4 regions of the Comamonas piscis genome follow, and region 1 is predicted to be linked to each of the others. Evidence: predicted binding sites of a transcription regulator. Region 1 holds the regulator's gene; each other region holds the start of a gene.
What was found. The regulator FNR, encoded in region 1, switches genes on or off when oxygen is low (the NO sensors DNR and NnrR bind a similar motif). The targets are predictions, from matches to a motif close to TTGATNNNNATCAA.

Region 1 (5,838 bases):
GCAGACACCGCCCAGTTTGGCGCACCGATTGCCAAGCTGGGCTTTCCGATGGCCCCTAAGGAGGCGGCCCTGGTGTTGAGCCAGCTGGGGCCTGCCAAGACACGGCAGATGCTGCTGGAGGCGGCGGTCTTTGGCGCCGAGCAGATGCTGGCCTCGGGCTTTTTGAGCCAGGTTCATCCCGCTGCCCAGCTGCAGGCCCAGCTGGAGCGCACTGTAGCCCGCATCTGCGGCTTGGCACCCCAGGCCGCCCGCATGACCAAGCAGCTGCTGCGCGCGCTGGCCGAGGGCGATGCCCAGGCCCCCGTGCTGCAGCAGCCCTATGCCTATGCCGATTCGGCAGAACACCGCGAGGGCATCGCCGCCTTTGTGGCCAAACGAACACCCCAGTTTTGAAGGCGCCTGCGCCGGCCATTGGCTGCGCTGCAGGTGCCCAGGAATACCTCCAACCAAGTAGACAAACATGACCAACGACAACCTGTTCTGCGCACTGCGTGCAGCCTTTCCTGAGGACCTTGATGCCATCGCCGTGGAGACCACCTCGGCCAACGGTGAGCCGCTGAACTACAGCTGGCGCGATCTCGACCGCATGAGCGCGCGCATTGCCAACCTGCTCGATTCGCTGAACATTCCTACCGGCAGCCGGGTGGCCGTGCAGGTAGAAAAGTCGGTCGAAGCGATGGCGCTGTACCTGGCCACCTTGCGCGCAGGCCATGTGTTTTTGCCGCTGAATACCGCCTACCAAAGCGCCGAGATCGCGTACTTCGTCACCAATGCCGAACCGGCCGTGGTGGTCTGCGCGCCGGCCAACTTTGGCTGGGTCTCCAAGATCGCCTTCCAGTGCGGCACGCAAAGCGTGTTCACCCTGGGCGATGACCGCAGTGGCACCCTGCTGGAGCGCGCCGTGCACTGCGACGATACGCACACGCCGGCACAAAAGACCGCCGACGACATGGCTGCTATTTTGTACACCAGTGGCACCACCGGGCGCAGCAAGGGCGCGATGCTGAGCCACGGCAACCTGCTGAGCAATGCGGTTACGCTGAAGGACTACTGGGGCTGGAAGACGGGCGATGTGCTGATCCATGCGCTGCCGATCTTCCATGTGCATGGCTTGTTTGTCGCCATCCACGCGGCCTTGCTCAATGGCAGCAAGATGATCTGGTTTGCCAAGTTTGAGCCCAAGGCGGTGATTGCTGCGATGGCGTGGGCAACGGTGTTTATGGGGGTGCCAACCCTCTATGTGCGTCTGCTGGCCGAGCCGGGCCTGACCAAGGCGGCCGCGCAGCACATGCGCCTGTTCATCTCAGGCTCCGCGCCCTTGCTGATCGAGACCTTCCGCGACTGGCAGACCCGCACCGGCCTTTCGATTTTGGAGCGCTATGGCATGAGCGAGACCATCATGCTGGTCTCCAACCCCTACCAGGCCGATGCCCGCCATGGCGGCCAGGACGAGCGCCGGGGCGGCACGGTGGGCTTTGCGCTGCCAGGCGTGGGGGTGCGGGTGCAGGGCGATGATGGCCAGGCGCTGGGTGCCGACGAGATTGGCCATATCCAGGTGCAGGGCGCCAATGTGTTCAGCGGCTACTGGCGCATGCCTGAGAAGACCGCGCAGGAGTTCACGGCCGACGGCTGGTTCAAGACCGGCGACGTGGGCAAGATCGACGCGCGCGGCTATGTGACCATTGTTGGCCGCAGCAAGGACCTGATCATCTCTGGCGGCTACAACGTCTACCCGGCAGAGATCGAGGGCTTTATCAACGACCTGCCGGGCGTGGCTGAGAGCGCCTTGGTGGGCGTACCGCATCCCGATTTTGGCGAGGTGGGCGTGGCCGTGGTGATTGCCAAGCCGGGCCAGCAACTCGATGCCGATGGCATCGTGAGCACCTTGAAAAAGCAGCTGGCTAATTTCAAGATTCCCAAGCGCTGCTTTGTGGTTGGAGAGTTGCCGCGCAACACCATGGGCAAGGTGCAAAAGAACCTGCTGCGCGACCAGTACCAGGACCTGTTCAAGGGCTGATACCTGTGCGATGGCGGCCTGTGCCGACATGACAAAACCCTCGCCCGGTGGTAGCTGAGAAGCTACCGCCAGCGAGGGTTTGCTATTGATGCGCTTGGCTTATGCGGCGATCAGCGCAGCACCAGCACCGGGATCGTCGCATGCGTCAGCACATGCTGGGTCTCGCTGCCCAGCAGCAGGCGCTTCAAGCCCCGGTAGCCGTGCGAAGCCATAACGATCAGGTCGCAGCGCTCGTCGCGTGCGGTCTCCAGCAGTGCCTCGGCGATCAGATCGGACTTGATCACCAAGGTTTTGACGGGCACACCGGCTGCAGCGCCTTCGGCCACCACCTTGTCGACGACGCTCTGTGCAGCCCGTTCCCAGCCTTCCTCGATGCGCGCAATGTCATCAGGGTTTTGCATGGTGCTGCCTTCAAAATAGCTGCGCGGGTAGTTGGGCGAAATGTTGACGGCGGTAACGGTCGCGTGGCTCAGCTTGGCCAGCGCCAGCGCGTGTTGAACGGCCTTTTCGGACAGCTCAGAGCCATCGGTGGCAAGCAGGATATGTTGGTACATGGCGGGCTCCTTTCAGGTCAGACAGGGGGCAGTGCCGCTGCTGTGCAGCCTTGCCGTAATTGCATCACCAAGCATCGCTGCTGGCAGCGACAACGGATGTCGGATCAGGCCGCGTTTGCGCCGTTGCGGCGCTGTGCGGCGCCATCGACATGGTGATCAAGCCGCGCAGGCCTGGGTGTTGATCAGCCCTTGCAGCTTGTCAGTATCCAGAATGCGCACATGGCGTTGCTTGACCTCGATGATGTTTTCTTCTGCGAACTTGGAGAAGGTGCGGCTGACGGTTTCCAGCTTCAGTCCCAGGTAGCTGCCGATTTCCTCGCGCGTCATGCGCAGGATCAGCTCATGCTGCGAGAAGCCCCGGGCATGCAGGCGCTGCACCAGGTTCAGCAAAAAGGCGGCCAGGCGCTCCTCGGCGCGCATGCTGCCCAGCAGCAGCATGACGCCGTGCTCGCGCACGATCTCGCGGCTCATCACTTTGTGGACATGGTGCTGCAGGGCGGTCACTTCGCGCGACACCTCTTCCAGCGACGAGTAGGGCATCACGCAGACTTCGGCGTCTTCAAGCGCAATCGCGTCGCAGGAATGGCGGTCATTGACGATGCCATCGAGGCCGATGATCTCGCCCGCCATCTGGAAGCCGGTGACCTGGTCACGGCCGTCTTCGGTGGCAATGCTGGTTTTGAAGAAGCCGGTGCGGATGGCGTACAAGGACGTGAAGGTCTCGCCATTGCGGAACAGCGCGCTGCCGCGCTTGATCTTGCGTCGCGTGGCCACGATCTCATCGATCCGTTCCATTTGATCGACCGACAGTCCCACGGGCATGCACAGCTCGCGCAAATTGCAGCTGGAGCAAGCTACTTTGATGGAGGTGGATGTCATGTATCAATACCCGTGAACAACTATTCATATAGGAACGACGTTCCTTGGATGCGCCTATTGTGCGTGCAGGCGCCAATGGGCTTCTTGATGTACATCAAGGACGCGTGGCAGACCCTGGGGCACATTGGGGGTCCGCAAGAAAGAAGCCCATGATTTCTCTGACCCCTGAACTGCTACGCCGTTTTGATGTGCCCGGCCCCCGTTACACGTCGTATCCTACTGCAGACCGATTTGTTGAAGCCTTTGCTGCGGATGCGTACAAGCAGGCGCTAGCCCAGCGCGGCACCGGGCTGGTGGGCCGGCTGGCGCCCTTGTCCTTGTATGTACATGTGCCGTTTTGCGCCTCGCTGTGCTACTACTGCGCCTGCAACAAGATCATCACCAAGCATGCCGAGCGGGCGGATGAATACTTGGACTACCTGGAGCGGGAGCTGGATCTGCAACTGGCCCATGTCGGTGGCCGCCCCACCATCAGCCAGCTGCACCTGGGCGGCGGTTCGCCCACTTTTTTGACCGATGCGGGTCTGAGCCGGCTGATGGATATGGTCAAGCAGCGCTTTCAACTGCAGCCCGGCGGCGAGTACTCGATCGAGGTCGATCCGCGCACCGTCAGCCGCGAGCGCCTGCAGCACCTCTACCTGCTGGGCTTTAACCGGCTGAGCTTTGGGGTGCAGGATTTTGACCCGCTGGTGCAAAAGGCGGTACACCGCGAGCAGCCCGCCGAGCAGGTGTTTGCCTTGGTTGCGCAGGCGCGCGAGATCGGCTTTGAATCCATCAATATCGACCTGATCTACGGCCTGCCCCAGCAAAACCCGCAGAGCTTTGCCCGCACGATGGAGCAGGTGAACGCGCTGCGCCCGGACCGCATTGCACTCTACGCCTATGCGCACCTGCCTGAGCGCTTCAAGCCGCAGCGCCGCATTCAGGCACAAGACCTGCCCAGTGCAACCGACAAGCTGGCCATGCTGGCGCAGGCGCTGGCAGCACTGGAAGGCGCAGGTTATGTGTATGTGGGCATGGACCATTTCGCCTTGCCAGACGATGCGCTGGCCGTGGCCAAGCGCCAGGGCCGCCTACACCGCAACTTTCAGGGCTACAGCACCCAGCCTGATTGCGATCTGATGGCGCTGGGTGTTTCTGCGATTGGCCGCATTGGTCCTACCTACAGCCAGAACGCCAAAACACTGGAGGAGTACTACGACCTGATTGATCAGGGCCAGATCCCCGTGGTGCGCGGCCTGGCGCTGACCCGCGATGACCTGCTGCGCCGTGCCGTCATCATGGGGCTGATGTGCCAGGGCAGCCTGGCGATTGAATCGCTGGAGCAGGCCTGGCTGATTGATTTTGCGCAGTACTTTGCAGCCGAGCTGTCCCAACTGCGCGAGCTGCAGGAGCAGGGCCTGGTGCAGCTCAGCGACGACACGATCAACGTGACCGAGCTGGGCTGGTACTTTGTACGCGGCGTGGCGATGGTGTTTGACAAGAACCTGCAGGCCGACCGCAACCGGGCGCGCTTCTCGCGCATTATCTGAAGGCGGCCAGGCCAGCATTAGCCTGACAAGGCCGCCAGGCTCTTGTAGAGCATGTAGACCGCCAGGCACAGCAAGATGGCGCCAAAGATCTTTTTGAGCTGGGCCACCGGCAGGCGGTGGGCAGCGCGGGCGCCCAGGGGCGCCGTCAGCACGCTGCAGGTGGCAATGGCGGCCAGGCCCGGCAGCCAGATATAGCCCAGCGAATGCGGTGGCAGGCCCTGCAGATGCAGGCCAGCCACCATGAAGCCGATGACATTGGTGACCGCAATCGGAAAACCCAGCGCCGAGCTGGTGGCCACCGCATTGTGCATGGGCACGCTGCACCAGGTCATAAAAGGCACGCTGATAAAGGCGCCTCCGGCACCCACCAGGCCCGAGAGGCAGCCAATCACGCCGCCAGCTGCCACCAGCCCGGCGGTGCCAGGCATTTGCCGCATCGCCTTGCCGTTGGGTTTGCGGAACATGCGCAGTGCCGAGTAGCCGATAAAGAGGCCAAAGAACAAACCCAGATAACTGCCTTTGAGCAGCGCAAAAATCCCCAGGCTGGCCAGCAGCCCGCCCAGCACAATGCCGGGGGCCAGCCGTTTGACAAGGTCCCAGCGCACGGCGCCATGCTGGTGGTGGGCGCGCACGCTGGACAGGGAAGTAAAGACAATGGTCGCCATCGACGTGGCAATCGCCATCTTGATGGCCAGCTCGGGCGCCACGCCTTGGGTGCCGAGGATGTAGGTGATAAAGGGCACCAGCACCATGCCGCCCCCAATGCCCAGCAAACCGGCCAGAAATCCACCTATCAGGCCCAGGATGGACAGCGGCAGCAACACGAGTAAATCAGCCATGGCGCGCAGTAAAAAGG
Region 2 (5,838 bases), 700 kb from region 1:
CCAAATGCGATATTGCGCTGGCCAAGGGCAAGGCAGAGCATGACAAGCGCGACGTGATCAAGGACCGCGAAGGCAAGCGCGAAGTAGAGCGCGCGATGAAGGTACACAGCCGCTGATCGCCTTGGCAACCAAAGGCCAGCGCTGGGCAAAGCGCTGCGCTGGCTCTAATATGGCGGCTCATCCCTGACTGGACACCCTGCCATGCACAAACTGCTGCGGCTCGCACGCCTCTGCCTGGCCCTCCTCGTGCTGGCAGCCATCGGCCAACAGCTGGCTCTGCATGCGGCTAACAACTTCAGTTTTGCCAATTTCTTCAGCTACTTCACGGTGCTGTCCAATCTGTTTGCATCGCTGGTGCTGCTGCTCAGCGCCTGCACCCCTGCCCAGCAAGAGCGCCCCTGGCTAAGCCTGCTGCGCTACCTGTCTGCCGTGCAGATGGCCATTGTCGGCCTGGTGTTTGCCTTGCTGCTGCGCCACCTGGATGTAGGCCTCATGCAGGCCTGGATCAACACGGTGCTGCACTACCTGATGCCCATCGCCGTGGTGCTCGATTGGCTGCTGGCGCCAGCGCCTGCACCACTGGCACGCAAGGCCCTGGGCAAGGCGCTGGTGCTACCGGCGCTGTACCTGGCCTATAGCCTGCTGCGCGGCCAGCAAACCGGCTGGTACCCCTACCCTTTCTTGAACCCCGCCAACGTCGGCGGTGCGGCCGGCGTCGCCCTGTACGCCGCAGGGATCGCTCTGGGCTTTGTGCTGGTGGGCGGTCTGCTGCTGTGGGCGGCCAAAGGGCGCAGACCGGCAGCTCCGGCTTAGGCTGGCCATTGGCGCTGGGCTTCGCCACCCAGGATGGGTATCTGTCCGACATGGCGGCTGTGGGCTGCCACCTATATTGATGACACCTACAACCAACCCGGGTGCCGCCTATGTTCTCCAAGCTCGCTGTACTGGCCATTCCACTGTCTGCCGTTCTTTTGACCGCCTGTGGCTCCATGCACCACAAGGACCAGAAGAACGCCGACACCAGCACACCGGTACGATCCGCCGATGGCGTGCTGGTCGGCCCCGATGGCCGCACGCTCTATACCTTCACCAAGGACAGCGCCGGCAGCGGTGCCTCCACCTGCTACCAGCAATGCGCCACCAACTGGCCGCCGCTGCCGGTGGCATCCGGCGCCAAGCCGATTGGTGATTTCAGCATCATCCAGCGCACGGACAACACCCAGCAATGGGCCTACAAAGGCTGGCCGCTGTACTACTTTGCCAAAGACAGCCAAGCCGGCGAAAAGCGCGGCGACGGCATGGGCGGCGGTGTGTGGAAGCTGGCAACACCTTGATCGGACACGGCTGCTAAGCTGTTCCCTCCAACAACAAGAGGTGGCCAAACGGCCACCTCTTTGCGTTTCAGCCTGCGATCAGCGCCGCGCTTATTTGGACTTGTCGCGCATGCCGCTGCTGTAGCGCTCCAACCAGGCAGACACCTTGCCCAGCGCCTGGCCGCCCTTGCCCAGCAGTTGCGCCAGCTCCGATTCCGCGCGTTCGCGCAAGGTCTCCTCGTTCTCGGGCAGTGGCGGCAGGATGTGCGCGAAATAGGTTTTGCCCAGCACGCGGTGCAGCAAACGCTCTCCCACAAAAGGCTGGTTGCCGTTCAGCGCCCGCGCGCCCTTGATGATGTTGCGGATGTCGTACTGCGTGGGGCTTATGTCGGGCACCTGCTTTGCCAATCCTAGCAATGTGTAGACGCCAATGCGTGCGGTGCGCACCGAGCTTTCCATCGTGAACACAATATCGTTGCTGGTCTCGACAAACTGGCCCACCAAGGCCAGGTTGGTGCAGCCCTCGGGCACCACATGGGGCCGGTCGCCAGCGGCGCGCGGCATGAATTGGGCCGTGATATAGGGCATCAGCGCCAAGCGCACCTTGGTATTGGCCGCCACCGCATCGATCTGGTCGGCGATGCCCAGGTGGTAGCACAGCTCGGCCAGAATCTCGCGCCCCGTGCATTCGGGCATGGTCTTGGCCACATGGTTGCCCTTTTTGTCCATCAACAGCGCATACACCCAGAGCACCAGCACGTCGCCCGGTTGATCGGGGAAATGCGGCTGGCGGTTGCAGGTAAAGCTCATCACCCAGTTAGAATCGGTGAAGGTGATGATGCCGCCCGTCACCGTCTTGCCCGAGTAGGGATCGTTGACCGACAGTTCCTTGAGTTTGTCGATCAGCGGCGAGGCTTTGCAGGTCAACGTGGCGGACTCCCACATGGACCCCTTCACATCGCCATAGAACTTCTCCGGCCGGCCAAACACCGGCGACTTGGCCGCCAGGCGCTTCCACAAGGCCCAGTCGCTGTCATCGCCCGGCTCCTCATTGCTGCGCGCCAGCACCGGCGCAGTATCCAGATCGCCATAAGCGGTGCCCTCGGTCATCGATCCCGTCAGCGCAAACACCACGTCGTCCGGGCCCAGCGCAATCTGCACATCCTGGCCGGCCGATTTGCAGCGGATGGCAGTCACCGTGCGGGCGCCTGCCTCCTCCCGCATGTCCAGGTCATAGGCGCGGGTGTTGAACTGCACCTTTACGCCCTTGTCCTTGAGCATGCGCGTCAACGGCACGACAAAGCTGTCGTACTGGTTGTACTTGGGAAACACCAGCGCCGACATGTCCGTGAGGCCATCGATGGCGTCCAGGAAGCGGTGCATGTAGAGCTTCATCTCCAGCAGGCTTTGCCAGTTCTCGAACGCGAACATCGAGCGCCACAGGTACCAGAAATTAGTCTCTAGAAAGCTCTTGCTGAAATAGGACTCGATGCTGAGGTCGTCCAGCTCCTCCTTGCGCTTGAGCAGCAGCTTGACGATCTCCCACTGGTGCGCCTTGGTCAGGCCCAGGCTGGAGAAATCGCGGATCTTGCCTTGCTGGTGCATCAGCCGGGCCTTGGACCAGTTGGGGTCGTTGTCGTTGACGTGGCGGTACTCGTCCAGCACGCTGTAGCCCTCGGGCAGCTCCAGCGCCGGTACGTCCTGGAACAGGTCCCAGAAGTTGTCGTAGTTCCAGTTCATCTCGCGGCCGCCGCGCACGATATAGCCCTGCTCGGCATTACCCGCGCCATCGAGCGAGCCACCGGTCACATCCAGGGCATCCAGAATGGTGATGTCTTCGCCGGCCATGCCGCCGTCGCGGATCAGGTAGAAGGCCGCTGCAAGGCCTGCAATGCCGCTGCCGATAATCCAGGCCTTTCGCCCCGCTACCGGCGCGCCCAGCACCGGCCGGTTGCGCATATAGGCGCCCACCATGTCGGGTGGTGGCAGGCTGTCTTGCGGGCCCTTGCGCCAAAAGCCTTCGCCGATGTTTGCCTCAACGCGCAGCGAGGAGGTGCGGGAGTCTGCATGCTTCATGGTGGTGCCTTTCATGGATAGCTTGACGATCAGACGCCAAGGTATAGCACACCGACTCCCAGCCACTATTGATGGGCGGCAAGCGCCTACGCATCCACGTAGCTGCTTGGCTCTCCCCTTGCGCTCAGTCCAGCGCCAGCAGCGGATGGGCCTGTGCAGGCCAGGGGCTGGCAAACATCTGCGCCACTTCCTGCAGGTCCACGTCTTCGATGCGCGCGGGGTTCCACTGCGGGTGGTGGTCCTTGTCCACCGCCAACGCACGGATGCCTTCCAAGGTTTCGCTCTTGCGATGAGGGCGCAGGTAAAAGCAGTGGCGCACCAGGTCGCGCTCCATGCGCAGGTCGTCGGCCAGGCTCAGGCTGCGTGCGCGGCGGATCTGCTCCAGCACCACGAACAGCATCAACGGCGAGCGCTTGCGCAGGGTCTCGGCGGTGGCACGGGCAAAGTCGCTGTCGCCCGCTTCCAGCGCGCTGATGATGGCCGGCACATCGGCCAGGCCAAAGTACTGGGCGATGTCGGCATCGGGGTTGGCAGCGCGCTCTGGTGCGGTGGCCAGGCCGGCCCGCACAAAGGCTTCCACCGCCTGGCCATTGGCAAAACTGCCAGCGGCCAGTCCATCCCACAGCGCCTGCTGCTGCGCACTCTCCAGGTAGCCATCGGCCAGCTGGTAGGCCAACGCATCGGCTGCGCCAATCATCTGGCCGGTGAGGCCCAGGTACTCGCCCACACGGCCGGGGCAGCGCGACAGAAAGTAGCCGCCGCCCACATCGGGGAACAAACCAATGGCCGTCTCGGGCATCGCCATCTTGGTGCGCTCGGTGACGATGCGCAGGCTGGCGCCCTGGCTGATGCCCATGCCGCCGCCCATCACAATGCCATCCATAAAGGCGATATAGGGTTTGCCAAGGTGGTGGATCAGGTGGTTGAGCGCGTATTCCTCGGTGAAGAAATCCTCCAGCTCGGGGTTGCCTGCCATGCCGGCCGCATGCAAAAAGCGGATATCGCCGCCAGCGCAGAAGGCACCAAACACGCCCTCTTTGTTGCTGCCCCGGATGGCCACGGCCAGCACCTTCTCGTCTTGCTGCCAGCGCAGCAGCACATCGCGCAGCTCGCGCACCATCGCCAGAGACAGCGCGTTCAGCGCCTTGGGCCGGTTTAGCGTGATAAAGCCCAGCTGGCCGCGCACTTCGCTTTGCACATCTTCGGTGTAGACCGCCATAACATTGACTCCTGGTTCTTCTAAAAACAACCGCCACCATAGCCGATAACCGGCGCGGGCAGCGGTCAAACAGGTGCCAAATCAGGCTACCGGCGCGCTGCTGTCCGTTATCTGGCGGATTACATCCAGCGCCATGCCGTCTGCTGCCAGCAAAGCTTGCCCCGCCTGCAGCTGCCAGTAGCTTTCGCTGCCCGCTGTCTGGCGCCACAGGTGCAGGCGGCGGGTGTGCAGCTGCAAATCAAACTCGGTGGTAAAGCCAATCGCGCCGTGGATAGAATGCGCGAGCGCTGCCACCTCCACCGCTGCCTCGCTGCTGCGGGCCTTGCCCACTGCCACCTTCAGCGGATCTGCCACCACGCCATCGGCCTCGCAGGCAATCTGGGCCGCCATGCGCGCCGCGCTCACATGCTCAGCCATCACCGCCAGCTCATGCTGGATGGCCTGGAACTTGCCAATCGGCCGGCCAAACTGCTGGCGCTCATTGGCAAAGTTCAGGGTGCTTTCAAACACCGTCAGCAGGCTGCCGGCCAGCAAGGCCGACACCAGCCCGGCCTGCGCCACCAGCAGCGATGCGGGGGCGGGCACACGGGTGGCGGAAACCACGGCGCTGGCGGGCCAGTGCAGATCCGCATCCAGCACAAAAATGCTGGCACTGGCCTGCGCAGCGGCCACAGGCAGCAGCAGCACATCCGCCCCGTGCTGGCCCAGCACCCATGGCGCCACCCGGGCACCGCGCACGCCGCTGGCCCGCAGGCCGCCATCGGCAGCGGCCAGCTGCGGCGCCAGCGCAATGGCGCCTTGCGGCAGCGCCACACCGGCGGCCGCCAGCCAGGCCCGCGCCAGCATGGTTTCTGCCAGCGGCAGCGGCATGGCGTGCTGGCCCAGCAAATCCCACACCGCAAAGGCATCGCGCAGCGCCAGGCCAGCGCCGCCTGCGTCTTCGCTCAGCAGCAGGTCGGCAAAGCCGCTGTCCTCAATCTGCTGCCACAGCGCTGCAGCGGTGGGCGACGCGCCAGCGCTTGCTGCCGCTTCGCTCTCGATGGCGCGCACCACGGCGGGCGTGCATTGCCCCGTCAGCAGATCGCGCAGGGCCTCGGTAATCAAATGGTCCATGTTCTTCTCCTTGCGCTCAACGCAGGCCAAGGCCGCGCGCGATCATGCCGCGCAAAATGCTGCGGGTGCCGCCGCGCAGCGTGTAGCACGGCGAGACGAGTGTCAGGTAGTTAAGGG
Region 3 (5,838 bases), 1.4 Mb from region 1:
CCAAGCGCATTTTGACCACCTCGCCCAGGGCCTGCCCCAGGCGTTGCTGGACATCAAGGCCGATCTGGAAAAGCGCCTGGCTGCTGCCTGATCTGGCTGATTTGCATCGCTGGCGCCCTGGTAGCACCGTGCTGCCAGCGGCCTGCTAAGGCTACGTAGCGCAACACCCCGTATGTTTAACGCATACGGGGTTTTGTTTTGGGCCTCTGGGGGAGATGGCTGGCAAGTCTGCTACTTCTGCTGATGGATGGCACTGTGGTTTGTTGCATACAGCCAGCGCGGTAAAGGGCTAGAAAGCGCTTGCCATCCCGTTGCCGACCACCTGCAAAGCCCGGATCACTGCATTCCCTAGGCCGCAAACCTGGCCTACGGGGATGGTGAGATGCTGGCGCCAACGACAAAAAAGCCATGGCATGCCATGGCTTTTGAAAAGGCAGATCGTGGCTGCCGACGCTTGGAGCCCCTGGGGGACCGCAGCGTTGATCAGTAGTTCTTGTGGTAGAACGACACAGCGGCGTCGCTCATGGAGCGGTTCAGATCAGCCATCACGCGGCTGTCTTGCAGGGCCACTTGCCAGGTCTTGTCGTCTTCCATGGCGCGGCGGTGGCCTTCGTCCCAGCTGCGGCGAGCGGCGCGCAGGCTGCTGCTCAGGTTGCGGGCAGGGGCGGCGAGCAGGGCGATGGCGGCAAAGGCCACAACCCACAGCAGGGCCCAGCCAGCGATCCAGTGGCTACCGCCAGCGACGGAGTCCACCAGGCGGGTAGCAACCACCAGAACGGCGGAGACCAGGGCGGCCAGCATCAGCGATGCGCCCACGCCCTTCGTGCCGAAGGTGGATTTGAGATGTTCAGCAGCGCGTTCCACACGCAGAACGCCCGTGTGCTCGGTAGCCATGTCGGTGTGTACAAAACTGTTGGTCATGATGAATGTCTTTGGTTTTCAATGCTTCTTTGAAGCGATGAACGAAGTATAGGGTTTACCCTAGACGTTCTCAAATTTATCTTTTGAATCTGTATCATTCATGCCAGTGATGTATTGCGGGGCTTTCAGCGCTGCAAAGGATTGAAAATGCTGCCCCATCAATTTCGGCACCTGGATCTGAACCTGTTGCGAGTATTCGACGAGGTGATGAATGAGCGCAGCCTGACCCGGGCCGCTGACAAGCTGTCCATCACCCAGCCGGCCGTCAGCAATGCGATGCGGCGCCTGCGCGAGGCCTTGAACGACGAGCTGCTGGTGCGCAGCGGCCAGGGCGTGGAGCCCACCCCGCTGGCGAATGCATTGTGGCCGGTGGTGCGCGAATCGCTGGCACGCCTGCAATCGAGCTTTGCCCCTGAGCGCTTTGATCCCGCAAATGCCACCCAGGCCTTTGTGGTGGCCATGGCCGATGCCACAGCCGCCACCCTGCTGCCCAGCCTGATGCACATTCTGGAAACCGAGGCGCCTGGCGTCTCCGTGCATGTGCAACCACTCACTACCCGAGACCCGCGCGAAGAGCTGGAGGCCGAGACCGCCGATCTGGCCGTCGGCTATTTCCCCTTTGTGCTGGCCGAGATGACGGCGCGCGCCCAATCGGGTGATCTGGTGGATTTCGAAAGCCGCCGCCTCTATGACGGCGAATACATCTGCGTGATGCGCAAGGATCACCCATTGAGTGAGGGCTTGCTGACTTTGGAGCGCTACTGCGATGCGCGCCATATGCTGGTGAGCTTCTCCGGCCAGCCCTTTGGGTTTCTGGATGAAGCGCTGGCATCCATCGGCCGCAAACGCCGGGTGGTGCTGACGGTGAACCAGTACTTCACCGCTGCCCGTGTGGTGGCGCGCACCGATTTGATCACCGTGCTGCCACGCCATTTTGTGCCCGCTACCGGCATTGCCGATCTGCTGGCCTTCCAGCCGCTGCCGCTGCGGGTGGAGGCCGTGCATGTGGATGCGCTCTGGCGCAGCCGCAGCGGGCATATTCCACCCTCGGCACTCGAATGGATGCTGCATGCGCTGGAGCGCTCGGCCCGCGCGGCCTTTCCTGACCAAGAATTGCCGATGTAGAGCACTGCCCAGCCGCAGTCCCCATGGTAGGCTAGGCGATGCGCCTGCAAATCCTGTCCGACCTGCACCTGGAGACCCATCCCCATTTCCGCGCCCAGCCCGCGCCCGGCGCCGAGTTGCTGGTGCTGGCCGGCGACATCGGCTCTTACCAAAGCGGCTCGATGCTGACAGACGCAGATTTTGGCCTGGGCCAGTTCAGCCCGCAGCAGGCCGGCGGCCACTGGCCGGAGCCGGTGATCCTGGTGCCCGGCAACCATGAGTTTGACAACCAGGATTTTGATGTGGCGCGGCAGCGTTTGCGGGCCAGCTGCGAGAAGCTGGGCATCACCATGCTGGACTGCGAAACCCTGGTGCGCGACGGCGTGCGCTTTATCGGCACCACGCTCTGGTCCGACTATGACGCGATTGCGCTGCACAACGGCGTGACCGAGCTGGGCGCTTTGATGAAGCAGCGCGAGAAGGCCTTCAAGGCCGCCAACTTCTACCTCACCAAGGCCCAGACCGAGCGCAATGGCCAGCCGTTTCTGGCCGCCGAGATGCGCGACGAAGCGCTGCGCTGCCAGGAATGGCTGCGCGCCGCACTCGCCGAGCCCTTTGACGGCAAGACTGTCGTCATCACCCACTTTGCCCCCAGCCTGCGCAGCGCCGACCCGCGCTATGGCATGACCCCGGGCACCGCCGGTTTCTGCAATGCGCTCGACGAGCTGCTGCCCTATGCCGACCTCTGGATCCACGGCCATCTGCATGCGCCCAGCGATTACCTGGCCAAAGGCCAGCACAGCGATGGCCGCGCCTGGCAATGCCGGGTGGTAGCCAACCCGCTGGGCTATGCCCGCAAGGGGGAGCAGGAGAGCTTCCAGCCCCATTGCGTGGTGGCGGTATAGCACGCGGTCTGCAGCACTCGGCGCTTCTCTATAAACCCCGCATCTAAGGGTTTGAGCTCATTTCATCGTCGCGCCTGATGCATATCAAGCTGCGTTTGACGATGAATCTATAAGCTGATACACATGATTTAAGCCTGCGAAGCGCCTTGCCGTCGTCAGACTGCGGGGTGTTCCAGGTTAGCTCCCGCGTTGGTGTGCGTCACCGGTGTGGGGTCCCTCACCCCTTGTTCAAGGAGTTCAGGCATGCGTATTTTGTTGGCCGTTGACGGCAGCCCCTACACCCAGAAGATTCTCGATTACCTGGCAGCGCACGCAGAGTGGCTGACGCCCAACCACCATTACACGGCGCTCACGGTGCAGCCGCTGCTGCCACCCCGGGCCGCCAAGGCCTTGGGCAAGGCGTTAGTGGATGATTACCACTCGGAAGAGGCGCAAAAGGTGCTGCTGCCGGTGCAGGAGTTTCTGGCAGCCCACCAGGTGACGGCGGTGGCCGAGAGCGCCGTCGGCCCCATCTCCCAGACCATCGCCGAGACGGCCGATGGCGGCGGCTATGACCTGCTGATCATGGGCACCCGGGGCCATGGCGGGCTGGCCAAGCTGGTGATGGGCTCGGTGGCGACCCAGGTGCTGGCCGAAAGCAAGCTGCCGGTACTGCTGATTCGGTAAATCGATTGAATCAGATAATTAATCTGTCATTTGCTATTCACCGTATCGCCACAGTTGCGGACGATACTTCAACGCTGACGGATTTCACTGATGAGGGAGGGATGGAACCACCGGTGCATTGAACACAGGGGATACATCCGGAAACTGCTTGCACCCCTTGGGGTGCAGGCAGTTTTTTTTGGAGCGGGTGCTCAGGCTTTGACCGTGGCACGCGCCGCTGCGGTGGCGGGGCCCAGGCTGCCCTTGGCGCTTTGCACCATCGCGTCGCTCAGGGCGCTCAGCAAGGCAGATTGCAGGTTCCAGCAGTGCCAATACAGGTCCACCCGCAGTACCTGGGCCTCGGCCACATTCACCAGGCGGCCATCGGCCAGGTAGGGGCGGGCCAGCAGCTCGGGCACCACGCCCACGCCCCAGCCCGCGGCCACCGCGCGCACCTGGGCCTCGGAGTTGGGGACATAGAGCTGGTGCAGGCCGACGGTCTTGAGGCCCATCGCGCGGGCGACAAACACGCGCTGCATGTCGTCCTTGCGGTTGTAGCTGAGAAACGGCAGGTGCTTGAAGTTGCTGCGGTTAAGCCCCTGGGGCACATGCTGCTCGGCAAAGCTGGGGGCGGCCACTGCGATGTAGTGCATGGCGCCCAGCGCCGTCACGCGGCAGCCGCGCAGCGCCTGCGGCATGGTGGTGACGCAGCCCAGCACCTCGCCGGTGCGCAGCAGCTCCAAGGTGTGGTCCTGGTCGTCGGTGATGATCTCCAGCGGCAGCTGCTGCAGGGCGATGTCTTGCAGCGCATCAATGGCCCAGGTCGCAATGCTGTCGGCATTGATGGCAATCGAGATGGCCTCGTCATGCGCGCTGCGGCCCACAGCGTGAGGCAGCAGGCTGTGCAGCTCTTGCTCCAGGTCAGTACGCAGCAAGCGCAGCTGCTGGGTGTGCTTGAGCAGCAGCTGACCCGCAGCCGTGGGCCGCAGCGGGCGGCTGCGCACCACCAGCACCGATCCAATCTGCGCCTCCAGCGCGCGCAAGCGCTGCGACACGGCCGATTGCGTCACGTTCAGGCGCACAGCGGCCTTCTCAAAACCGCCTTCTTCAATCACGGCGGCCAGGCATTCCAGCGCGACCGGGTCCAGGTTGCTCATGGGGGCTCCAGTATTAGCAGAACTGATGATTCTTGAAGAAGTTTAATTGCACTTTATGTTACAGCCAAGATGCCAGACACTGATAGCCATGAAAGTCATCATCCTCGGCGCCGGCATCATCGGCACCAGCACCGCCTGGCATCTGCTGCAACTCGGCCACGACGTCACCGTCGTCGACCGGCAACCGGACGCGGCGCTGGAAACCAGCTTTGCCAATGCGGCGCAGATCTCGGTGAGCTACTGCGAGCCCTGGGCCAACAAGCATGCCCCGCTGAAGGCGCTCAAGTGGATGTTCGACAAAGAGGCTCCTCTGCTGTTGCGCCCCCATGTGGACCCGCAGCAATGGCGCTGGCTCACGCAGTTTCTGGCCGAGTGCAATGACCGTTCCTTTGCCCGCAATGTGCAGCAGATCGTCGCGCTGGGTGCCTACAGCCACAACGCCTTGAAGGCCGTCGTCGCCCAGACGGGGATTGACTACAACCGGCTCGAGCGCGGTATTGCCCATTTCTTCACCAGCGACGAAGCGGTGCAGGATGCGCAGCTGGCCGTTGATCTGATGCGCCAGTACGGGGTGAACCGCCGCCTGGTCAGCACCGAAGAGTTTTTGAAGATCGAGCCTGCCTTCAAGCCCTATGCCGCGCACATCAAGGGTGGCACCTTTACCGAGAGCGATGAGAGCGGTGATGCCCGCGTGTTCACGCAAAAGCTCGCCCAGCTCTGCGCCCAGGGCGGCGTGCAGTTTCTCTACAACCACCGTGTCGAGCGGCTGAATGTGGCGGGCGGCGCGATTGATTCCGTCACCGTGCGGGCCACTGCAGCGGGCGCAGACAGCAGCCCGCGCACCCTGCAGGGCGATGCCGTCATCGTTGCCTGCGGCAGCTATACCGCGCCGCTGCTGCGCACCGTGGGCCTGAATGTGGCCATCTACCCCGGCAAGGGCTACAGCGCCACCTTGCCGATCTTGAAGCCCGAGGCCGCGCCTTTTGTGAGCTGCATTGACGACGGCAACAAGCTGGCGATGAGCCGCCTGGGCAACGAGCTGCGCGTCGCCGGCACCATCGAGCTCAACGGTTTTGACAGCTCGCTGGACAGCCCACTGGCCAAGG
Region 4 (5,838 bases), 1.9 Mb from region 1:
CCCGCCGCCAGCGGCGCCGTGCAGGCCCGCCAGATCACCATTCCCTGGTTTGCCTTGGGCTTTGTCGCCGTCGCTGGCATCCACTCGATAGGCATCATCCCCGCACAGGCGCTGGCCGTGGGCGTGCAGTGGGACAACGCGCTGCTGACGATGGCCATGGCCGGGCTGGGCCTCACCACCCATGTGCGCTCGGTCCGGGCTGCCGGCATCAAGCCCTTGCTGCTGGGGCTGGTGCTGTTTGTCTGGCTGGTGCTGGGCGGGCTCGCGGTCAATACCTGGATTGGAGGGATCTCAGCGCTCTGAGACCTCATAAGCACATACCCAAAAAATCGTTGACCCAATGCGCAAAGCTGTTACAACCGGGAGGCATATTTCCGCCAACAAAAAGGACTCCAACACCATGCGCATCGAGACATTGGCCGTTCACGCAGGCTATTCGCCCGACCCGACCACCAAGGCTGCGGCGGTACCCATCTACCAAACGGTGGCCTACGCTTTTGACAGCGCACAGCATGGGGCGGACTTGTTTGACCTGAAGGTGCCGGGCAATATCTACACCCGCATCATGAACCCAACCACCGATGTGCTGGAAAAGCGCGTGGCCGCGCTCGAAGGCGGCATTGCCGCGCTGGCGCTGGCATCAGGCATGGCAGCGATCACCGCCGCCATCCAGACGTTGGCCGAAGCGGGTGACAACATCGTCTCGGCCAGCACCTTGTATGGCGGCACCTACAACCTGTTTGCCCACACCTTTCCGCAGCAAGGCATCGAAGTGCGCTTTGCCGATCCGCGCGACCCGGCCAGCTTTGGCGCCTTGATCGATGACAAGACCAAGGCTGTGTTCATCGAATCCATCGGCAACCCGCTGGGCAATGTGACCGACATCCGCGCGCTGGCCGATGTGGCGCATCGCCATGGCGTGCCGCTGATCGTGGACAACACAGTGCCCTCGCCCTACCTGCTGCGCCCCATCGAGCATGGCGCCGACATCGTCGTGCACTCGCTCACCAAGTACCTGGGTGGCCATGGCACCAGCGTGGGCGGCGCGATTGTTGATAGCGGCAAGTTCCCCTGGGCGGAGCACAAGGCACGCTTTAAACGCCTCAACGAGCCCGATGTGAGCTACCACGGTGTGGTCTACACCGAAGCGCTGGGCCCAGCGGCCTACATTGGCCGCGCGCGCGTCGTGCCCTTGCGCAATATGGGCGCGGCCATTTCGCCGCAGAACGCCTTCCAGATCCTGCAAGGTATCGAGACCCTGGCCTTGCGCATGGACCGCATCTGCGAGAACACGCAAACCATTGCCGAGACCCTGCAAAAACACCCTAAGGTCGCCTGGGTGCGCTATGCAGGCCTGCCCGACCACCCGGACCATGCCATTCTGCAAAAGCAGTCGGGTGGCCGCGCCTCGGGCATTCTGTCCTTCAGCCTGAACGCCGCCGATGGCGAAGGCCGCGCGGCTGGTGCCCGCTTTCTGGATGCGCTACAGCTGTTCACCCGCCTGGTCAATATTGGCGAAGCCAAGTCGCTGGCCACGCACCCGGCCTCCACCACCCACCGCCAATTGGACAGCGCCGAGCTGGAAAAAGCAGGGGTGAGCGAAGGGATGGTGCGCCTGTCCATCGGCATCGAGCATGTCGATGACCTGCTGGCCGATCTGGAGCAGGCACTGGCCAAGGTCTGACGGTCCGTCGCGCATAAAAAAGAGCCGCTTGGAATAAGCGGCTCAATCACGGTGCTCTTTGATTCCTGGCTCACCAGGAGTGGGTTCTAATCGCGTTTAGAAACGGTAGCCGACGCCCACGCCCAGCAACCAAGGATCGACCTTGAAGGTCCCCACCTTGGTGCCTGCCGAGCGCACATCGGTCTTGATGTAGACCTTCTTCACGTCCACATTGATGGACCAGTTCTTGTCGAGCATGTAGTCAAAGCCGATTTGCAGCGCAGCGCCAAAGCTGTTCTTCTTGATCGATGGATCCAGCGCGGCCTCTACCGCAGGGGCAAAGTTCACGTTCGAGAAACGCGTGTAGTTCACGCCCGCGCCCAGGTAGGGCTTGAACGCACCCATGTTGGTGAAGTGGTACTGTGCCAGCAGGCTGGGAGGCAGGTGCTTGAGCGAGCCGATCTTGGCGCCGTCCGAGCGCAGATCGTGCTTTTGTGGGTAGGTCAGCACCAATTCAGCCGCGATATTGGGCGTGAAGAAATAGGTCACATCCACTTCAGGAATGGTCTTGTCGTTGATCGACAGACCCAGGCCGGTGGAATCCTTGTTGGCGCTGTCCAGATGCACCGCACGCAAACGCACTTGCCAAGGGCTTTGCGCCTCCTGCGCCATCGCCGCACCCGAAGTCATTGCACAGACAGCCGCTGCTGCCAATATCATTTTTTTCATCGTCATTTGCCCTCACTGCGATCTTGCTCGCATGGATTGAAAAGTAGCTGGATGGGCCCAAAGTCCGCCTGCAGCTGCCCGGCGCCCAAAGCCACCTCACCAGCTGCAGATCCCTCTCTGGCATCCATGCTTTGCATCTTCTTCCGATGCGGGCCAGACAGCCCTGACCCAGATCAACGAGACAAAACAAGCAATGAAAAAAAGGCGGCCCGCTGTTGCGATGCCGCCTTCTATGGTTTGCTAGACCGCGCCCCAGGGGCGTGGTCAGCAGCTATCCGCGATGCCTTGCGCTCAGTGCCCGCGTACCTTGTGCCAGGCCTCCACCGCCAGCACCACCAAGCCGCCGATAGCAGCACCAACGACCACGTGTACGAGGGTGGGCGCCAGCAAGGCCACCACGCCGCCCATGGGGGCCACGGTGCTCTCCAGCCAGTGCTCAATCGGGCCGATGCCATGCACCAGCAAGCTGCCTCCCACCATGAACATGGCGGCGGTTCCCACAATCGACAGGCCGCGCATCAACCAGGGCGTGAAGGCAATCAGGCCCCGGCCAAAGGCCTTGGCAGCAGCGCTGGACTTGCGCATCAGCCACATGCCCACATCGTCCATGCGCACAATGCCGGCTACCAGGCCGTAGACAAACACGGTAATCGCCAGCGCCACAGCGACCAGCACGGCAAACTGCTCCCACAGGGGCTTGCTGGCCACGGTGCCCAAGGCAATCGCCATGATTTCTGCCGACAGAATAAAGTCGGTCCGCACGGCGCCGGCCACCTTGGCTTTTTCATAGGCCACCGGGTCCATGTTCTTTTCGCTCGCCGCCTTGACCGACGACGGCGCCACGCCCATCTGCTCGGCCTGCTGCGAATCCTTCACGGCATCGTGGGCCTGCTTGGGCTTGTGGAACAGACTCAGCACCTTCTCCACCCCTTCAAAGCACAGAAAAGCGCCCCCCAGCATCAACAGGGGCGTGATCAGCCAAGGCGCAAATGCGCTGATCAGCAACGCCGCCGGTACCAGAATGGCCTTGTTCTTCATGGAGCCCTTGGCAACGGCCCAAACCACCGGCAATTCGCGGTTGGCCTTCACGCCTGTCACCTGCTCGGCGTTCAGCGCCAGGTCATCGCCCAACACCCCCGCCGTCTTTTGTACCGCTACCTTGGTCTGCGTGGCCACATCGTCGAGGATGGCGGTGCTTTTGCCCGCCGCCGTCTTGGTCATCAGCGCAACATCGTCGAGCAAAGTCGCAATATCATCGAGCAACATCAACAAACCAGCACCAGCCATTACGCACTCCCTATCAAATTCGGTGGCAAATCATAGCGATTTCACAAAGCAATGCCGTGTCAGGCCCCGTAAAACGGTGATTTCTACGTTTTGTTGGATGTTGTTCACAAAACTTTATGTAGGCCTTGTCAACAACTTCAGCGCGCCGCCCGTTGTACACCCATCTACACCAGAAAGGTGAAAGGACTGAAATGACTGAAGTGTTTGCTATTTGGCCTGAAGACGAACGTGACCGTAAGCGTGCTCCTGCCCGCTTCTGATACCAGCGCAGCTTGCCAGCGGTTGAGCCAGAACTAAAAACCCGGCGCCCGCATCGATTGCAAGCCCACTGATCTCTCTCACTTTAGCCCCGCTCTGCGGGGCTTTGTTTCGCCTGTAGCAATGCGCCTACAGGGCAACACTTCAAGCCCTCTGCCGTGACAACCGCAGAGGGCTTTGGTTTTTAAACCGCGACCATGTGCTCGTACAGAATCAGCGAGCCAATCGCGATCAGCACCACGCCACCCACCGCCTCTGCCCAGCGGCCGGTGATATTGCCCAGCAGGCGCCCCACCATAACCCCCAAGGTCACCATCGCAAAGGTCGCAAAGCCGATGCTGAGCGCCACCAGGGTGATGTTCACATCCAGGAAGGCCAGGCCCACACCCACCGCCATCGCATCAATACTGGTCGCAAAGCCCGTCGCCACCAGCAGCCAGAAACCATGCCGCGCCGGCCGGCTCATCTCGGGCTCATCAGCGCTTTTGAAAGCGCCCAGCACCATGCGGCCACCCAGCACCAAGAGCAGCACAAACGCAATCCAGTGGTCCCAGGCCTTTACATAATCGGAAGCGGCATAGCCTAGTGCCCAGCCCACCAGCGGCGTGATGGCCTCGATGACGCCAAAAATCAGGCCGGTGCGCAGCGCCTCCGACCAACGGGGTTTGACAAGAGCGGATCCTTTGCCAATCGCGGCGGCAAAGGCATCGGTAGACATGGCAAGCGCCAACAGGGTGATGGAAGCAGCGTTCATCGGGAGTTCTTCTAGGACGGTCGGGCATGAGCACAACGGCACGCCACCACTGCCCGACCCAAGTCGTGCTGACATGCCGATGGTCTCGCCAACCGAAGAACGGATGTCTGCGCCACAGCATGCGAAATGCCGAGTATGTTGACGCAGACGCTTCCAGCGCGGAAGCAGGCTACTCCCCAAGGGAGCCCGCAGTCTAAACGCTGCGCAGCGCTTCGGGGCGCATGGCCCCAAGGGCGCCAAGCTCATTAGAAATGGATCGCATTTCTGTCTCTGCGCGTGAGAAATCGGAAACCATCCCAGCCAGATACCCCGTGCGCAGAACCACGGCTGTGATTGCGCAATGGAGCGTTTCGAAGCCACTTAAGTAGTGGTTACAACGATGCTCAGCGGCCACGAAAGATTTACGAGCTTTTGTTTTTACTGGATTCATTCCAATTATTCCAAACCGAACCAGATAATTATTATAGCCAGCTTCGGAGCTGCCTGCACTCACTCACCTTAAAACTCTCAATATAAATAGATTTACAATTCCGAAAAAAATTGGCATGACCATAATTAGGGTACCAATCAAATATGTTTTGTAGCCATAAGGAAGACTAACGAGAAATAAAAAAATCACCAACCCCAAACATAAATTCAATGCAGATAAAATCTTACCTTTTTTGCTGGATTTTATGAAAAATTGCAAAAATATTGCAAATAGCCACAGGATTATTGACCCTACCCCCATTACCGCAACCAACGGATCACCAGACGCAACAGCATTAAAATCCATTAATCCAATTAATAAAAATATTATTTTTCGCATTTGCATCCTATTTTAAGTCCTGCAACATTATTATTTTTGTAAGCCTGCCATGCATTCTCTGTTACCCTATATAACGGATGACCTTCCACAGGCATTTTCAATTCGTTAAGAGCATGTCCCCATAAGTCATACCATGGCACACTATCTGACCAAGGTTGAAATCCGGCATGTTGAGCAGAGGTTGAATCTTGCATTACGTGCAGTGCAACTCCAAAAAGGAAAAGAGATTCGTAGTTGTTACCCTTAGTTTTTTCATCTATAGCTGCTTGACCAACAATTTTTAGGAAGTCATTTGATTGCGCGCATGCATCACCGGATGACTGCCTTGCATCGCCATTA

Region 2: HS961_RS15635 (oleate hydratase) is a predicted target of FNR. The motif match lies at 3,458-3,471, and genes of this name have one in related genera.
Region 3: HS961_RS01660 (universal stress protein) is a predicted target of FNR. The motif match lies at 3,005-3,018, and genes of this name have one in related genera.
Region 4: HS961_RS10120 (OmpW/AlkL family protein) is a predicted target of FNR. The motif match lies at 2,556-2,569, and genes of this name have one in related genera.

What each region holds. Positions count from the first base shown of each region.
Region 1 is NZ_CP058554.1:4,160,789-4,166,626, reverse strand. Features, by position in the region: gene HS961_RS18765 (enoyl-CoA hydratase/isomerase family protein) at 1-393, shown strand, start outside; gene HS961_RS18760 (malonate--CoA ligase) at 461-2,017, shown strand; gene HS961_RS18755 (universal stress protein) at 2,128-2,571, opposite strand; gene fnr (fumarate/nitrate reduction transcriptional regulator Fnr) at 2,728-3,450, opposite strand; gene hemN (oxygen-independent coproporphyrinogen III oxidase) at 3,600-4,982, shown strand; gene HS961_RS18740 (sulfite exporter TauE/SafE family protein) at 5,000-5,821, opposite strand.
Region 2 is NZ_CP058554.1:3,459,468-3,465,305, forward strand. Features, by position in the region: gene smpB (SsrA-binding protein SmpB) at 1-116, shown strand, start outside; gene HS961_RS15625 (Pr6Pr family membrane protein) at 202-813, shown strand; gene HS961_RS15630 (ATP-binding protein) at 924-1,334, shown strand; gene HS961_RS15635 (oleate hydratase) at 1,425-3,389, opposite strand; gene HS961_RS15640 (enoyl-CoA hydratase/isomerase family protein) at 3,514-4,608, opposite strand; gene HS961_RS15645 (acyl-CoA dehydrogenase family protein) at 4,690-5,721, opposite strand; gene HS961_RS15650 (acyl-CoA dehydrogenase family protein) at 5,738-5,838, opposite strand, start outside.
Region 3 is NZ_CP058554.1:344,222-350,059, reverse strand. Features, by position in the region: gene HS961_RS01680 (phosphoenolpyruvate carboxykinase (GTP)) at 1-91, shown strand, start outside; gene HS961_RS01675 (hypothetical protein) at 484-921, opposite strand; gene HS961_RS01670 (LysR family transcriptional regulator) at 1,069-2,046, shown strand; gene HS961_RS01665 (metallophosphoesterase) at 2,085-2,930, shown strand; gene HS961_RS01660 (universal stress protein) at 3,174-3,596, shown strand; gene HS961_RS01655 (LysR family transcriptional regulator ArgP) at 3,788-4,732, opposite strand; gene HS961_RS01650 (D-amino acid dehydrogenase) at 4,821-5,838, shown strand, end outside.
Region 4 is NZ_CP058554.1:2,264,211-2,270,048, reverse strand. Features, by position in the region: gene HS961_RS10130 (YeiH family protein) at 1-303, shown strand, start outside; gene HS961_RS10125 (O-acetylhomoserine aminocarboxypropyltransferase/cysteine synthase family protein) at 401-1,684, shown strand; gene HS961_RS10120 (OmpW/AlkL family protein) at 1,781-2,392, opposite strand; gene HS961_RS10115 (DUF808 domain-containing protein) at 2,684-3,679, opposite strand; gene mntP (manganese efflux pump MntP) at 4,122-4,691, opposite strand; yybP-ykoY riboswitch at 4,707-4,874, opposite strand; gene HS961_RS10105 (RHS repeat-associated core domain-containing protein) at 5,487-5,838, opposite strand, start outside.